3 regions of the Streptomyces sp. NPDC034103 genome follow, and region 2 is predicted to be linked to each of the others. Evidence: riboswitches for the same ligand, from Rfam matches in the RefSeq annotation. Region 2 holds a riboswitch; each other region holds the start of a gene.
The links. Region 2 has a riboswitch for cyclic di-AMP ahead of ACZ56U_RS25570 (C40 family peptidase). Riboswitches for the same ligand answer to the same signal wherever they lie in the genome.

Region 1: linked by a shared signal. The riboswitch ahead of ACZ56U_RS27005 (C40 family peptidase) and the one ahead of ACZ56U_RS25570 (C40 family peptidase) in region 2 are both predicted to bind cyclic di-AMP.
Region 3: linked by a shared signal. The riboswitch ahead of ACZ56U_RS09310 (M23 family metallopeptidase) and the one ahead of ACZ56U_RS25570 (C40 family peptidase) in region 2 are both predicted to bind cyclic di-AMP.

The regions. Positions count from the first base shown of each region.
Region 1 is NZ_JBVISS010000012.1:150,185-154,812, forward strand. It holds gene ACZ56U_RS26990 (DUF397 domain-containing protein) at 1-195, opposite strand, end outside; gene ACZ56U_RS26995 (helix-turn-helix domain-containing protein) at 205-1,074, opposite strand; gene ACZ56U_RS27000 (ATP-binding protein) at 1,286-1,744, shown strand; gene ACZ56U_RS27005 (C40 family peptidase) at 1,843-2,316, opposite strand; cyclic di-AMP (ydaO/yuaA leader) riboswitch at 2,320-2,516, opposite strand; gene ACZ56U_RS27010 (hypothetical protein) at 2,876-3,184, opposite strand; partial or broken gene ACZ56U_RS27015 (ATP-dependent Clp protease proteolytic subunit) at 3,192-3,432, opposite strand; partial or broken gene ACZ56U_RS27020 (prevent-host-death protein) at 3,431-3,550, shown strand; gene ACZ56U_RS27025 (ABC transporter permease) at 3,657-4,628, opposite strand, start outside.
Region 2 is NZ_JBVISS010000011.1:236,730-241,357, reverse strand. It holds gene ACZ56U_RS25585 (C40 family peptidase) at 1-624, opposite strand, end outside; gene ACZ56U_RS25580 (hypothetical protein) at 1,107-1,460, shown strand; gene ACZ56U_RS25575 (hypothetical protein) at 1,893-2,519, shown strand; gene ACZ56U_RS25570 (C40 family peptidase) at 2,586-3,752, opposite strand; cyclic di-AMP (ydaO/yuaA leader) riboswitch at 3,761-3,917, opposite strand; gene pcrA (DNA helicase PcrA) at 4,489-4,628, shown strand, end outside.
Region 3 is NZ_JBVISS010000003.1:660,815-665,442, forward strand. It holds gene ACZ56U_RS09290 (dihydrofolate reductase family protein) at 1-16, shown strand, start outside; gene ACZ56U_RS09295 (alginate lyase family protein) at 102-1,325, shown strand; tRNA gene ACZ56U_RS09300 (tRNA-Met) at 1,401-1,474, shown strand; gene ACZ56U_RS09305 (PP2C family protein-serine/threonine phosphatase) at 1,582-2,667, shown strand; cyclic di-AMP (ydaO/yuaA leader) riboswitch at 2,901-3,058, shown strand; gene ACZ56U_RS09310 (M23 family metallopeptidase) at 3,070-4,119, shown strand; gene ACZ56U_RS09315 (aldo/keto reductase) at 4,244-4,628, shown strand, end outside.

The DNA.
Region 1 (4,628 bases), on a different contig from region 2:
GCTCTCGGGGGAGAAGAGCAGCGCGGGTCCGGACGGGTTCTTGGAGTCGCGTACGGCGAGCAGTCCGGCCGCTGGACCGGTGCCTGGCCTAGCCGTCTCCACACAGTTGTTGGCTCCGGTGCTGTAGCTGCTGCGCAGCCATCGCACGCCGTGCAAGTCGGTACTGGAAGGAACGTTCCGAGGCATTGCGGACATGGTGCCTCCTTACGCGCCGTCTGCTATCCCGGCGATGTAATCCAACGAGTCCTCGGGCGAAAGGGCGTGGATCTGAAGGGTGTTGAAGGCCTCGGTATAGGCCTGGAGGTCTTCTTTCCGCTCGAGGTAGAGGCTACTCGTCAAGTGGTCGAGAACAACGACATCCAGATCAGATTTGCTCGAAAAGGAGAAGATTACGAAAGGCCCGGTGATGCCGATGTGCGCTCCTGCGGCGAACGGCAGGACCTGGAGGCGCACTTGGGGCAGCCGGGCCGCCTCGATGAGTCGGTGCAGCTGCCGCGCCATGACGTCGGGTCCGCCGATGTCCCGGCGCAGCACCGCCTCGTCGAGCACCGCGCTCAGCTCCAGCGGCGGCTGCGCCCGCAGCACGTCCTGCCTGGCCAGCCGCACCTCGACCAGCGCGTCGAGCCGTTCGTCCGGACCGGCGTCGAGCCCGCCCACCGCGGCCCGCGTCACCGCGCGCGCGTACTCGGGTGTCTGCAGCAGCCCCGGCACCACGGAGGTCTCCAGGGTGCGCATCGCGCTCGCCTGGGACTCCAGACTGATGAAATCGCGGTAGGTCGGCGGCAGTACCCCGCGGTACTGGTGCCACCAGTGGTGCCGTCCGCCGCCCTCGTCGGACCCCGCCAACGCCAGCAGCAACTCGCGGAGTTGGGCGTCGTGCACCTCGTAGGCGTCCAGCAGTAACCGCACATCGGCCGGTTTCACACCGCTCGCGCCGGTCTCGATCCGGCTCACCTTCGACTGGTGCCAGCCCACCAGCCGGGCCGCCTCCCCACTGGTGAGCCCGGCACCGGTGCGCAAGGCACGCAGTTCGGCGCCCAGTTTCCGGCGGCGTACCGCGGGACCGTGCTGCATGGGCTACTCCCTACTCCTTCCGGGCCGCCCAAATACGGTTTTCCGTCGGAGAGTTCACCGCTTCGAGCGACAGATATATGCATATCTTGGTGGATCGGCACCGTGACCGGCCCGGTGATGGCAGTCTGGCGATGAAGCACCAGTCCGGGACCGTACTCGACCCATCCGCTCCGTGTCGGACCAGGTCCCGTGGGAAAGGGACGGCGTCGCCATGGCAGACCATCTGGAAGCATCCGTCACTCTGCCGAGCGATCCCGCCTCGGTCTCCGCGGCTCGCACATACGTCCTCGGCACCCTGGGGGAATGGGGTCTGCCGGCCGACACCGAGGTGGCCGAGGCGATCCGGCTCATCGTCTCCGAACTCACCACCAACGCCGTCCAGCACACCTTGGGGCAGTCGCCCACCTTCACGGTGGACATCCAGCTGGACCGCGACGAACACCTGCGTATCGGGGTCACCGACAGCCACCCCCGCTTCCCCAAGCGGCTGCCGGCCGCGGTCCAGCAGGACAACGGCCGCGGCATGGTGATCATCCGCTGGCTGACCGCGGAGTGCGGCGGCAAGCTGAGAGTCCGGCCCACCCGCGAGGGGGGCAAGACCGTCTCCATCGAACTCCCCTGGGTGGTCCCGGCCGAGCCGGTCTCCGCGGCGGGTCAGCAGGAGCCGTGAAAGAGGGCGCCCCGAGTCCTCGGAGGCGCCCTTCAGGGGCCGTCGACGACCCGTGCGGGTGACGGCGGGTCAGGCCGCCCTCACCCGCACGGGGTGGGTCACTTGACCCGGCCGTACCAGACGCTCTTGGTCCAGATCTTCTGAAGCTTCACGACCTCCCCACTCTTCGGGGAGTGCCAGATCTTGCCCTTACCGGCGTAGATGCCGACGTGGTACACGCTGGAGCCGGAGTGGAAGAACACGAGGTCTCCGGCCTTGCGGTTCCCCGCGGAGATATGGCGGGTCTTGTTGTACTGCTGGGCCGCCGTACGGGGCAGCTTCTTGCCCGCCTTCTTGAACGAGTACAGCGTGAGCCCGGAGCAGTCGAACCGGTGCGGTCCCGCGGCGCCGTACTTGTACGGGGAGCCTTTTTTGGAAGCCGCTACCTGAAGTGCCTTCGTCGACGATGTGGCCGCCTCGGCGTCGGAGGCGACGCCCGGGACCACGATCGAGCCGCCCACGGCGGCGATGGTGAGAGCCGATGCCGTACCGGCCCGGACCATGAGCGACGGGACACGATTGAGCGCAGACATGCGCAACCCTTCGTCAGCCGCCTGTGAAGGATGACCTGTCGGATTCGGGCTGGCGAAGTTGCCCGGCCGCTGACGCGGCTTCACCCCAAGGGCTGCTCAGGCCCGGTCATGGCGTGACCGTCCCGGCGACCCGTCGTGCTTGGGTCCTCCACTCCTGCCGATCCACTCCTGTCGACCGGTCATCCAGGCGGCGGCAGGACTCGGCGTCCGCCCGGATCGCCCCGCCGCTGCGGCGGGGTCTTGTCGTCAGTCAGGGATCTTCACGCACTCCACGCCGAAAAACCCAATGGAATCGGGGATTTGTGGCGTTACTCACCACTCACCCGTTCGGGTGGACACTCGTCTGTTCGAGGGAGCGTCCAGGGGGGCGCGGGCCCCCGGACCAGCATCGGAGGTCCTCGTTCCGGGCTCGGGCTACCCGCGTTGCGCAACCTGAACGGCCCTGTCCGAGGAGAGGGGTCTACTCCAAAAGGGGGTACGTCTTTCGGTCCGTTTCAAGGCCGGTCCGGACCTCTCGGCAGGGTGCGGAACGTCCGGACCGGCCGCGGTCGCGGTCGCGTCAACTGTCGGAGGAGGGCGGCACGGTGACCCGGGCCGTGTGCCGCTCACCGTCGAGCACCCGCAGCGCCCGGGCCAGGGTCGGGGCGTGCAGCTCGGTCTCGCCGCGCTGATGCATGGTCACCAGCGCGTCACGCAGCTCGACGGCCTTCGTCACCAGCGCCTGGGCGGCCCGCAGTCCACGGTAGGTGTCCCCGTCGGGCGCCGGGTTGATCCGGCCGAGCAGGTCGACCGCGTCGAGGTAACGGTCGATCAACTCGCCCTCGGCACGCGTCAGCGCGGGCAGGGGAGGGAGCTCCGGCGGCAGCATCGCCCGCTCACCGGTCGCCGGGTGCGGGGCGGGGGGCCTTGCGGCTGGGGATGCTCCGGTCCACCAGGCCGTACTCCAGGGCCTCCTGGGCGTCGAGGACCTTGTCCCGCTCGATGTCCGCGGTGACCTGTTCGGGGGTGCGGCCGGTGTGCCGTACGAGCAGCTCCTCCAGAGGCCCGGACGCGCCCCAACTCCGCCGCCTGGACGGCGAGATCGCTCGCTTGTCCCTCCACGGGCTGCGGCAGGGAGACCGCCGAGGAACAGGTGATCAGCGCGGTCTCCGCCGTTCGCGAGGTCGCTGCCGCCCCTCGCGAACAGCAACGGTTCGGCATCACGGCGCACCACCACGGCCCCGGGGCCTCCTGAGGCATCGGGCTCCCTGAGCCTTCGTCGGGGCTCCCCCGAGCCTTTCCGGACGCGCGAGGGCCGTGCGCCGACCGGGGCGCACGGTCCCGCTCGCGGCGGTGGTCCGTCAGCCGACGGGCGCGAGTTCCCGCTCGATCACGGGCTCGACGTCCTTCTTCCGCTCCTTGAGGGCGTTCCCCAGCAGCACGGCGCCGAGGCCGAGCGCCGCCCACCAGGCCAGGGTCAGGGCGGGACCCGTAGCGCCCGCGCCCTCGAAGTAGGCGACCGAGCGGGTCAGGGTCGCGCTCGCCCCCGGCGGCAGCCACTGCCCGATCGTGCCGACCGGCTCCGGCAGCATCTGCGGTGCCGAGGCCGCCCCGGACCACGGGTTGCCGAAGAGCATGACCGTGCCCGCGACGACGCCCACCCCGGCGGTGCCGAGCAGTGCCGCGAGCCCGGCGACCGCGCCGCTCACGGCCAGTACCGACAGCCCGAGCACCCCCGCCTCCGCCCACCAGTCACCCGTGAACACCCCGAGCCAGCTGTCGGCGACACCGGCGGCGACAGCGCCGACCAGTGCGGCGGTGCCGACCAGGACGGCCACGGCACGCGTCCCGCGCACCCCGGTGAACGTCACCAGCGCGCCCGCCGCCAGGCCGGCCAGGGCCAGGGGCAGCACGCCGGCGTTGAGGGCGGCGCCGCGCGGGTCCGCGGCCGGGGTGGCGACGACGTCGACCGTCCTGACCGGCGTGCCCTGGGCCGCCGCGGGTGCCACCACGGCCTGCTGGAGCAGCTGGGCCACGACCGGGCTCGCGGCCGAGGCGGTGAGCAGAACGGGACCGCGCGCGGTGACGACGACGGCCCCGTACACCGTCCGGTCCTCGATGGCCTCCCGGGCCGCGGCCTGGTCCGGGTAGCGGTGGATCTCGAACGCGCCCGCGTGCTCCGCCAGTCGCTTCTCCACCTGGGCCGTCGCGGCGGCGGGCCCGGCCACGCCGAGTGGTAGATCGCGGGGTGCGGTGCGGGCGGCGGGCCAGGCGAAGGCCCACAGGGCGAGGGCCGCGACGACCGGCACGAGGACGACGACCGCGATCAGACG
Region 2 (4,628 bases):
GTCGGTCGCCCGGTCCTCCTCCGGCAGCTGGGACAGCAGTTGCCGCGCCGCGTCCAGTTTCCCGGTGATCGTCTTCTTGTGCCGCTTCAGCTCCGCCTGCCGTGACTTGAGCGAAGCCAGCTCGACATGAGCGGCGCCGCGCAGTTGCTCGATCTCCCGCAGCTGTCTGCGCACGCTGGTGACGGAGGCCGCCTGTCGGGTGCCGGCCCGCTCGACGAACTCGGCGCCGTCGAGGTAGCGGTCGGGGTCGGCGGAGAGCGCCAGTTGCAGCGCGGGGTCGAGGCCGCCGTCGCGGTACTGTGCCGCCGCCATCGAACCCAGCGCGTCCCGCTCCGAGTTGAGCTTGTCCGTCTTGCGTGCCGCCTCGTCCCGCAGCGACTTCAGCCGCGTCTCGGCCGCGTCCGCCTTCTCCTTCGCGCCGTTGTACTTCTCGGTGGCGACCTCCGCCTCCTGATACAGCTTGTCCACCTTCGCCTTGACCTGCGCCGGTGTCAGGTTCGGCTCGGCGTGTCCGGTCCCGTCGAAACCGGTCGCGGTCGCCGCGCCCGCGAGGGCGATCGTCGCCGCGGTACGGGCCGTGGTGCCGCCGGCCGAGCGCTGCCTGGGCTTGCGGTGCGCTGCCACGTGGACTTGCACGTCCTTTCGTACGACCGCCTGGTTCGGGCGGGACCGCCCCGGACGTGCTGTGGGCCGTACGGGCGCCAGGGGAAGCGGACGCACGGCCCGCCCGGGGCGGTTCACGCGTCCGGCGGCGGCCCGCACAGGGGGAGCGGGCCGCCGCCGGATTTTCTCGGCGGTGGTGTCCGACTGCCGCCCCTGGCCCGGGCGGCGGTGGGGAGCCGGTCACCTGGGGAAGGACGCTAAACCTCACTGTGTCGCCGGGGTAACGGGATGCGCGGAAGTGGTCCGAGGGGATCGCCAGGTGACCGCATGCGACCGTGATTCCGTTCTCGGGCCGTCGACTTCACGCAGGGTGATGACCGAAGTGCGGATTCCGGAACGGATGGGGGTGCCGGGGTGCTATGGGGCGCATATATGCAAGATCGTGACGGAAACGACAGGGCGGTGTAGGGCGGCTCAAGCGCCTCTGACTAGGCTCCGGCCCCATGGACGTACTCATCCATCTCTTCGTGGGCCTGCACATCATCGGCATCGCCTCGCTGCTCGGCGGCTTCCTCACCCAGATGAAGGCCATGGGTCAGGGCACCGCCCGCTTCGTTCCGGCGATGCTGCACGGCGCGCTCACCATGCTGGTCACCGGGGTGATCCTGGTCGGCCTCAACCAGGCGGACGACCAGTCCGTCAACAACGTGAAGATCGGCATCAAGCTGGCCCTGCTGGTGGTGATCCTCGGCCTCGTCTATGTGAAGCGGGACGACGAGAAGGTGGAGAAGGGGCTGTTCGGGCTGGTGGGCGCGCTGACCATCGCGGACATCTTCATCGCGGTGCTCTGGACGTGAGTCTGGCGGTGCTCTGGACCTGAGTCTCGTGCTCTGGGCTTTCGTACTCGCGGTGCCCTGGACCTGAGTCTCGTGCTCTGGGCCTTCGTACTCGCGGTGCCCTGGACCTCAGGATGCCGGTCGCCATCACGGCCGCTCCGGCGGCAGGCGGCCGCTGGGCCCACCAGACGCGGAGGGGGGAGCGCGGGAGGTGAGCGGCGGGACCGGACATGGGGGCGATGCTAAGGAGCGCGGGAGGAGGCGAGGGCGGGGCACGCGCGCGTGCGCGGAGAAGTGCGCGCGGGCGCCGGGCAGGACTGGGGCGCGCGCCGCACGCAGAGGGTGCGGGCAGGGACCGCCCTCGGGGAAGCCCGGCCAGGAGGGCGGAGCAGCGGCGGGGATCTGAGTAGTTGCGCTCATGACACTCGGCCTCCGCCCCGCGAGACTCTGCCCATGTCCTTCGGAAGACCAGCCACAGCTGCCCCGGCCGCCACAGCCGCCGTAGTCGCCGCCCTCATCGCGCTCACGGTGACGGCGTGCGGAAGCCAGAAGGGTGGTGTGGGGGCGGAGTCGAGCCCCGGCGCGCGCTCGGGCAGCGCCTCGCCCTCCTATCCGCCCCCGCCCCGGTGCGCCCAGGCCGCGAAGACGCCCGTGGCGGTGCCCTCGTCGCCGAGCCCCCGTGCCGACACCGCCACGCCGGAGGAGAACATCGATCAGCCCCCGAACTACGCCGACAACCACGCGTACCGCATGCGGACCTCCCTCAGCGCGGAGCAGCAGGCCAGCGGGCAGGCGTCGGCGGAACTCATCCTCGCGGAGCTGGCGAAGGTCAGGAAGGAGGGCGGTTCGGGGGAGTACGGGAGCTTCAGTGATGAGCGCGTCGAGACCGCGCTGGCGCGCCTCGGCTGCGGCGAGGAGCACGGGGTCTCCGTGGGGAACGGCTACTACGCCGTCTACACGGGCGTCGTGTGCGTGTCGGGGCGGGTGACGAAGGACGAGCTGACCGGCGAGGTGCACGGCGTCTACGCCGAGCCGCAGCCCGGCGAGGGGCCCTGTGTCGAGAACCGGGGAGGTCACTGACGCCAGGGCCGCGCCGCGCGTCAGGCCGGCCGCACCACGCTTGTGGATCGCCGGCCGTGCCGCGCGTCAGGCCGGCCGCACCACGCTGTGGATCGCCGACTCACCGTCGTAGAAGAGGGACTCCTCGCGTACGTACGCCCCCGGCTTCGGCGCGTGGATCATCTTGCCGTTGCCGATGTAGATGCCGACGTGGGTGACATCGTCGTAGAAGAAGACGAGGTCGCCGGGCCGGGCGTTGGAGAGGGAGACCGTGGTGCCGGCGTTCACCTGGTCGTAGGTGGTGCGCGGCAGGGAGATGCCGGCGGCGTTCCAGGCGGCCTGGGTGAGGCCGGAGCAGTCGTAGGAGTCGGGGCCGGTGGCGCCCCAGACGTACGGCTTGCCGATCTGTGAGCGGGCGTAGGCGAGCGCCTTCTCGGCCTTGGTGGCGTACGAGGAGTCTGTGGTCTGCGAGGGGTCCGTGGTCTGCGAGGGGGAGGAGGACGACGAGCCGCTCGCCACCCCCTGGGCCGCGGCCTCCTCCTTCGCCGCCTTCTGCTCCGCCGCCTGCTGCTTCGCCAGCTCCGCGGCCTTGCGGGCGGCCTCCTCCCGCTTCTCCTTCTCGATCGCCGCGAGCCGCGCCTTCTCCTCGGCGGTCAGCCGCGACAGCAGCTCGCGCGCGTCGGAGAGCTTCTTCTGGACGGTCGCCTTGGCGGTCTTGAGGTCGCTCTGTGTGTCGGTGAGCGTCTCGAGGCTCTGGGTGGCCTCCTGACGCTTCTTCATCGTCGCGGCCTGCTCGGTGACGTAGTCGTCGACCGCGCCCTTCTGGCGGGACGTCATACGGCCCATCAGCTGCGTCTGGTCGAAGTAGTCCTGCGGGGAGTCCGCGAGCAGGAAGGTCGCCGTGTCGGGCGCGGAGGCGCCGGTGCGGTACTGGGCCGCGGCGAAGGTGCCGAGTTCCTCGCGGGCCTCGTTGAGCTTCTGGGTGCGCTTGGCGACGTCGTCGAGGAGGGTGTCGACCTCCTTGCGCTGCTTGGCGGTCTTCTCCTTGGTCGCGTTGTACTTCTCGGTCGCCGACTCCGCCTGGCGGTAGAGGTCGTCGACCTTCTTCTCGACCTCCTCGATGCTCGGCTTGTCGTCGGTCGAGGGGGCGGCGGTGGCCGTCTGGGAGAGCAGTGCCACGGAGGTGAGGGCGGCCGTGGCGAGAGCGGGGGTGCGTATGCCTCCCGCGGCGGACGACTTGCGGTGCGACGCCAAGGTCGGCGACTCCTTCCATGCTCCGCCTACCGAGTTAGCTGTCGGGTTCGGGCGGGTGCTTCGGAAGGTGTGCCCTACGGCCGTCCCCGGAGGGGAGTGGGGCCGATTCACCCCGGATCGGTGTGGGTCCCCGGCTCCGGCTGCCTGGAGAGGCGTACCGGACTCGGCGGAGGCCGCGCGGCCCGGCGACGTTCGCCGGTGGGGGTCGTACGGCCTGCCCGGCACGGTAGCCAACTCGCGTGGCCCCTGTGAAGGTTGATGGTCGATATGCCCGATACATTTTCGTGACCTTGGGGCGGGGCGCGGCAGGGCGCGGGCAATGCGGGCCGATCTGGCGGGGCTTGTTCGCATTTCTGGCGGAGTGGCCGTGCCCGGCCGCCGGCTTCCCGCCGCGCCGCGGTCGCCCGGGCGGCGTGACCGGCGCCTGTGCCCGCTCACGGCGAGCTGTGGGGCGTGCGCCGCCCCTGTCTTCCCCTGTCTTCGGGTCTTCCCCTGCCTTCGGGTCCGACGGCAAGATCTGCTGTCTTCGGGTCCGACGGCAAGATCTGCTGTCTTCGGGTCCGACGGCAAGATCTGCGCCTCGGCCTGCCTGGTCGCGAGCCGTGGCCGGACGGTCACGGAGGGCGAGGGGGCCTCGGGGCGGTCAGGTCCTGTGCGCGGGCCCGCGGGCTGTCTTTCCCGCGACTTCTCGGGGTGGCGGCGGGGTGTCAGTGGGGAGCCCTAGACTCGGAGAGCGATGAGCAGCCTCTTTGATGACAGCTTCCTGGCGGACCTCCAGGCCCCTAAGGGCCGCGAGGAGGAGCACCCGCCGCCGCCCGAGGACGAGCACGGACCGGAACCCGTTCCGGACGATCTGTTCGGCGGGAAGTTCGACGT
Region 3 (4,628 bases), on a different contig from region 2:
CCCCCTGCTGAGCTGACAGGAAACGGCGGGAGGCGGGGCCCTGACGACCGATCAGCCCAACATCTCCTGCGCGCCGCCCGCGGCAGGGTGACGCTGCCTGCATGAGGTCAGCCCGAATCCGTGCCGCCGCCGTGCTCCTGCTCGTCCCCCTCCTCGCCACCGCCTGCGGGAGCACCGGGGCGGGGACCCGCACCATGGCCCGCGCCCTGCCCCCGGACACGGAGTTCACCCACCCCGGGGTCCTCGTCAGCGACGCCCAGTTGGACGCCGTACGCACGCACGTTGCCGCGGGGAAGCAGCCGTGGCTGACGGCGTACCTGGAGATGCGGGACAGCAAGTACGGGGCGTACAGGTACCGGCCCGAGCCGTACGCGAGTGTCGACTGTCCCGGCGGGGACCACACCGACCGGCCCGCGCACGGGTGCGTGCAGGAGCGCGAGGACGCCATCGCCGCCTACACGCAGGCGCTGCTCTTCCGGGTCACCGGCAAGCAGCGGCACGCCGTCAAGGCGCGGGAGATCATGGACGCCTGGTCGGCGAGGATGCGGCGGCACACCGAGGAGGACGCGGGGCTGCAGACCGGATGGGCCGGGGGGACCTGGGCGCGGGCGGCGGAGATCGTGGCGCACAGTCCGGGCGCGGGGTGGCCCGAGGAACGGGTCGAGCGGTTCCGGACCATGCTGCGCAGCGCGTATCTGCCGACCGTCACCCGCAAGGTTCCCGCCCACAACGGCAACTGGGACCTCGTCATGACCGACGCGGCCATCGGCATCGCAGTCCTCCTCGACGACCACCAGGCCTTCGACCACGCCCTGGAGCGCTTCCGGGAGCGCGTGCCCGCCTACTTCTACCTGGAGGAGGACGGCCAGGTGCCGCTCACGCCCAAGGGGGCGGGCGTGAACACACCCGCCAAGCTGACGGCGTACTGGTTCGGGCAGAAGACGTACAAGGACGGCGTCTCGCAGGAGACCTGCCGCAACCTCAAGCACGTCGGCTACTCGATCGCCGCCACCGCCCACATCGCCGAGACCGCCTGGCACCAGGGCGTCGACCTCTACGGCGAGGTCGAGGACCGGCTGAAGGCGGCGCTCGACCTCCACGCCCGGTACCAGGCCGGCCAGCCCGCGCCCGCGTGGCTGTGCGGCGGCAAGGTGGAGCGGACCATGGGCCCGGACCTGGAGGTGGCCCTCAACCACCTGGAGAACCGCCTCGACGTCTTTGTCCCGGCCGCCCACCGGCTCGCCGAGGAGACCCGTCCCGCGGGCACCGATGACCTCTTCGTCTCCTGGGAGACCCTCACCCACGCGGGCAACCCCGGCAGCTGAAAACGCAGGTCAGTGGCGCCGCGGCCCTACCGTGGTGCTGAGCGTCCCGCGGATGGCGTATGCTGGTTTCAACGACGCGGGGTGGAGCAGCTCGGTAGCTCGCTGGGCTCATAACCCAGAGGTCGCAGGTTCAAATCCTGTCCCCGCTACTGAAGGCCCAGGGCCGGAGTCCAGTTCATGGACTCCGGCCCTGAGCGTTTCCCCCGGTCGGGCCACACCGCTCGCCGCCCCGCCCGGCTCCGGGAAACCTGGGGGCGTGGACCAGGAGGCGGAGGAGGGGCGGCACATCTCCGCCCTCTTGCGGATGCTGCCCGCCGTACTGATCGCCGGCGGGATCCTCTACGACCTCCTGACCCCCCGCGCGTTCACCGCGATCCCCTTCTTCACCGCCGCCCCGCTGGTCGCCGCGCCCCTGTACCCGCTGCTCGGCACCGTGGCCACCGGGGCCGTGGCGCTGGTCGCCGCCTTCGCCGTGCATCTGCGCTACGGCCTCCAGGTGGACGCGGACGCCCTCACCGAGGTGCTCACCGTGGCCACCGTCGCCGTGCTGGCCACCGTCCTCAACCGGGTGGTGCACCGCGGCGACCAACGGCTCGCCTCACAGCGCGAGATCGCCGAGGCCGCCCAACGGGCCGTGCTGCCCGGCCCCGCCGACCGGATCGCCGGCTTCGACATCGCGGTGCGCTACGAGGCGGCGCAGCAGGACGCCTTCATCGGCGGGGACCTGTACGCCGTCCAGGACAGCCCCCACGGGGTACGGCTGGTGGTGGGGGACGTGCGCGGCAAGGGCATGGGCGCGGTGGCGGCCGTCGCCGTCGTCATCGGGGCGTTCCGGGAGGCCGCCGAGCAGGAGGCGGGCCTGGAGGCGGTCGCGCGGCGGCTGGAGCGGGCGCTGGCCCGGGAGGGGACCCGGCGCGAGGGGCTGGACGCCTTCGAGGGGTTCACCACCGTCGTCCTCGCCGAACTGCCCCACGGTGACGGGCTGGTCCGGATCCTCAACCGCGGCCATCCGCCGCCGCTGCTGCTGTGTCCCGACGGCACCGTGCGGTCGCTGCCCGCCGCCGAGGCCGCGCTGCCGCTCGGGATGGGCGAGTTGGGGACCTGGCCGGACCGCGCCGAGGAGGTCGCCTTCCCGGTCGGGGCGACGCTGCTGCTGTACACCGACGGGCTCTCCGAGGCCCGGGACCGGCACGGGGAGTTCTACGACCCGGCGGCGCGGCTCGCGGGACGCGCCTTCCGCGATCCGGGGGCGCTGCTGTCCGCGCTCGCGGCGGAGGTGCGCCGGCACACCGGGGGTGCCCTGACGGACGACATGGCGCTGCTCGCCGTACGCCGACCGTGACATGGTCACATCCGGTGACCGGTCGGGCGCCCTCCGCATGGCGACTGACGTGCCGTCAACGCCGGTGGACCTGCTGAGGCGTGGTCAACTCGCCCGATTTTCACCGCTCATAGGTCTGTACGTCCTGGCGAGAAAGGTTAATGATCAAGCGGAACAGCTTGGAATCCACACCCCGGGTCTATTAACGTTCGATAACGCAGCGCGGTCGTCCCAGCCGTCACAAGAGACGGCTCCGTGCTCACGCGCTTAATCCCGCAAGGGAGCCGGGGAACCACCACCCTGGGGTGAATCGTGCGAACGCCGCCGTGGCACCACGGTCGGTATACGCGCGTAGGAGACCTTCCTGCTCCGAACCCGTCAGCTAACCCGGTAGGCGAGAAGGAAGGAAAGGAGTACGCCCACGTGGCGTCGAACCCGCCTGCCCCCGAGGCCCCGTACGTGCCGAGCCAGCGCAGCACCGATGCCTTCGGCCACGGCAGCTACCACCACGACGAGGGTCCGCAGGACGTCTGGAATCCCACCGAGGACTCCGTCCGACCGGCACGCGGAAAGCACCGGGTCACCAAGCAGCGCAGCGGCGGATTCGCCCGCAGCTCCACCGTCCTGGGCGTAGGCGTCATAGCCGCCGTCGGCGGGGCAGGCATGGCCAGCGCCAACACCGGCAAGCCGCCGGTCTCCCTCTCGATGCCGGACCTGCCGTTCGTGTCGGGCGGGGAGGAGGCGCCGCAGGGCTCGGCCACCGTGCTGAGCGACCTCGCCGCGGCCCCCACGGCCGCCCCCACGGCCACCACGGACGCGATCCAGGCCTCCACCACCTCCGGCGCCGGCGAGTCGCTGCGCAACCGGATCATGGCGCAGGCCGAGAGCCAGCAGACCCAGGTCGCCGACAGGGCACAGCTCGCCACCCAGACCGCCCTCGCCGACGAGGCCGCCAAGGCCGAGGCCGCCGCGCTGAAGAAGGCCGCGGACGACGCCGCCGAGGCGAAGAAGAAGGCGGAGGCGGACGCCGAGAAGGCCGCCGAGGCCAAGCGTCTGGCCGAGCTGGCCAAGCAGTACACGCTGCCGACCTCCTCGTACACCATCACCTCCACCTATATGCAGGCCGGCTCCCTGTGGTCCTCCGGCTACCACACGGGTCTCGACTTCGCCGCTCCCACCGGCTCGCTCATCAAGGCGGTCCACAGCGGCACCATCACGCAGGCGGGCTGGGACGGCTCGTACGGCTACAAGACCGTCCTCACCCTCGACGACGGCACCGAGGTGTGGTTCGCCCACCAGTCCTCGATCAGCGTGAGCGTGGGGCAGAAGGTCGCCACCGGTGACGTGATCGGGCGCGTGGGCGCGACCGGCAACGTCACGGGCGCGCACCTGCACCTGGAGGTCCACCCCGGCGGTTCGTCCGGCGGCATCGACCCGATGGCGTGGCTGCGCAGCAAGGGGCTCACGCCCTGAGGCTCCACCCTTCCTGAGCACCGGCGGCCCTGACGCACACCCCCCGACGTCAGGGCCGCCGGTTTTGCGTTTGCTTTGCGGCCGTCGCGGAAGAGCGCCCCGCCCGCGGGCGTTGACCCTGCACATGACTTCTCTTCGCAAGCTGGGCACGTCCGACCTCGAGGTCTTCCCGCTCTCCCTCGGCGGCAACGTCTTCGGCTGGACCGCCGACGAGGCGCAGTCCTTCGCCGTCCTGGACGCCTACACGGCCGCGGGCGGCAACTTCGTGGACACCGCCGACTCCTACTCGGCGTGGGCCGACGGCAACGCCGGCGGCGAGTCCGAGACCATCATCGGCAACTGGGTCAGGGCCCGCGGCAACCGCGACGACCTCGTGATCGCCACCAAGGTCAGCCAGCACCCCGACTTCCAGGGCCTGACCGCGGCCAACATCAAGGCCGCCGCGGACGCCTCGCTGAGCCGCCTCGGCACCGACCACATCGACCTCTACTACACCCACTTCGACAAGC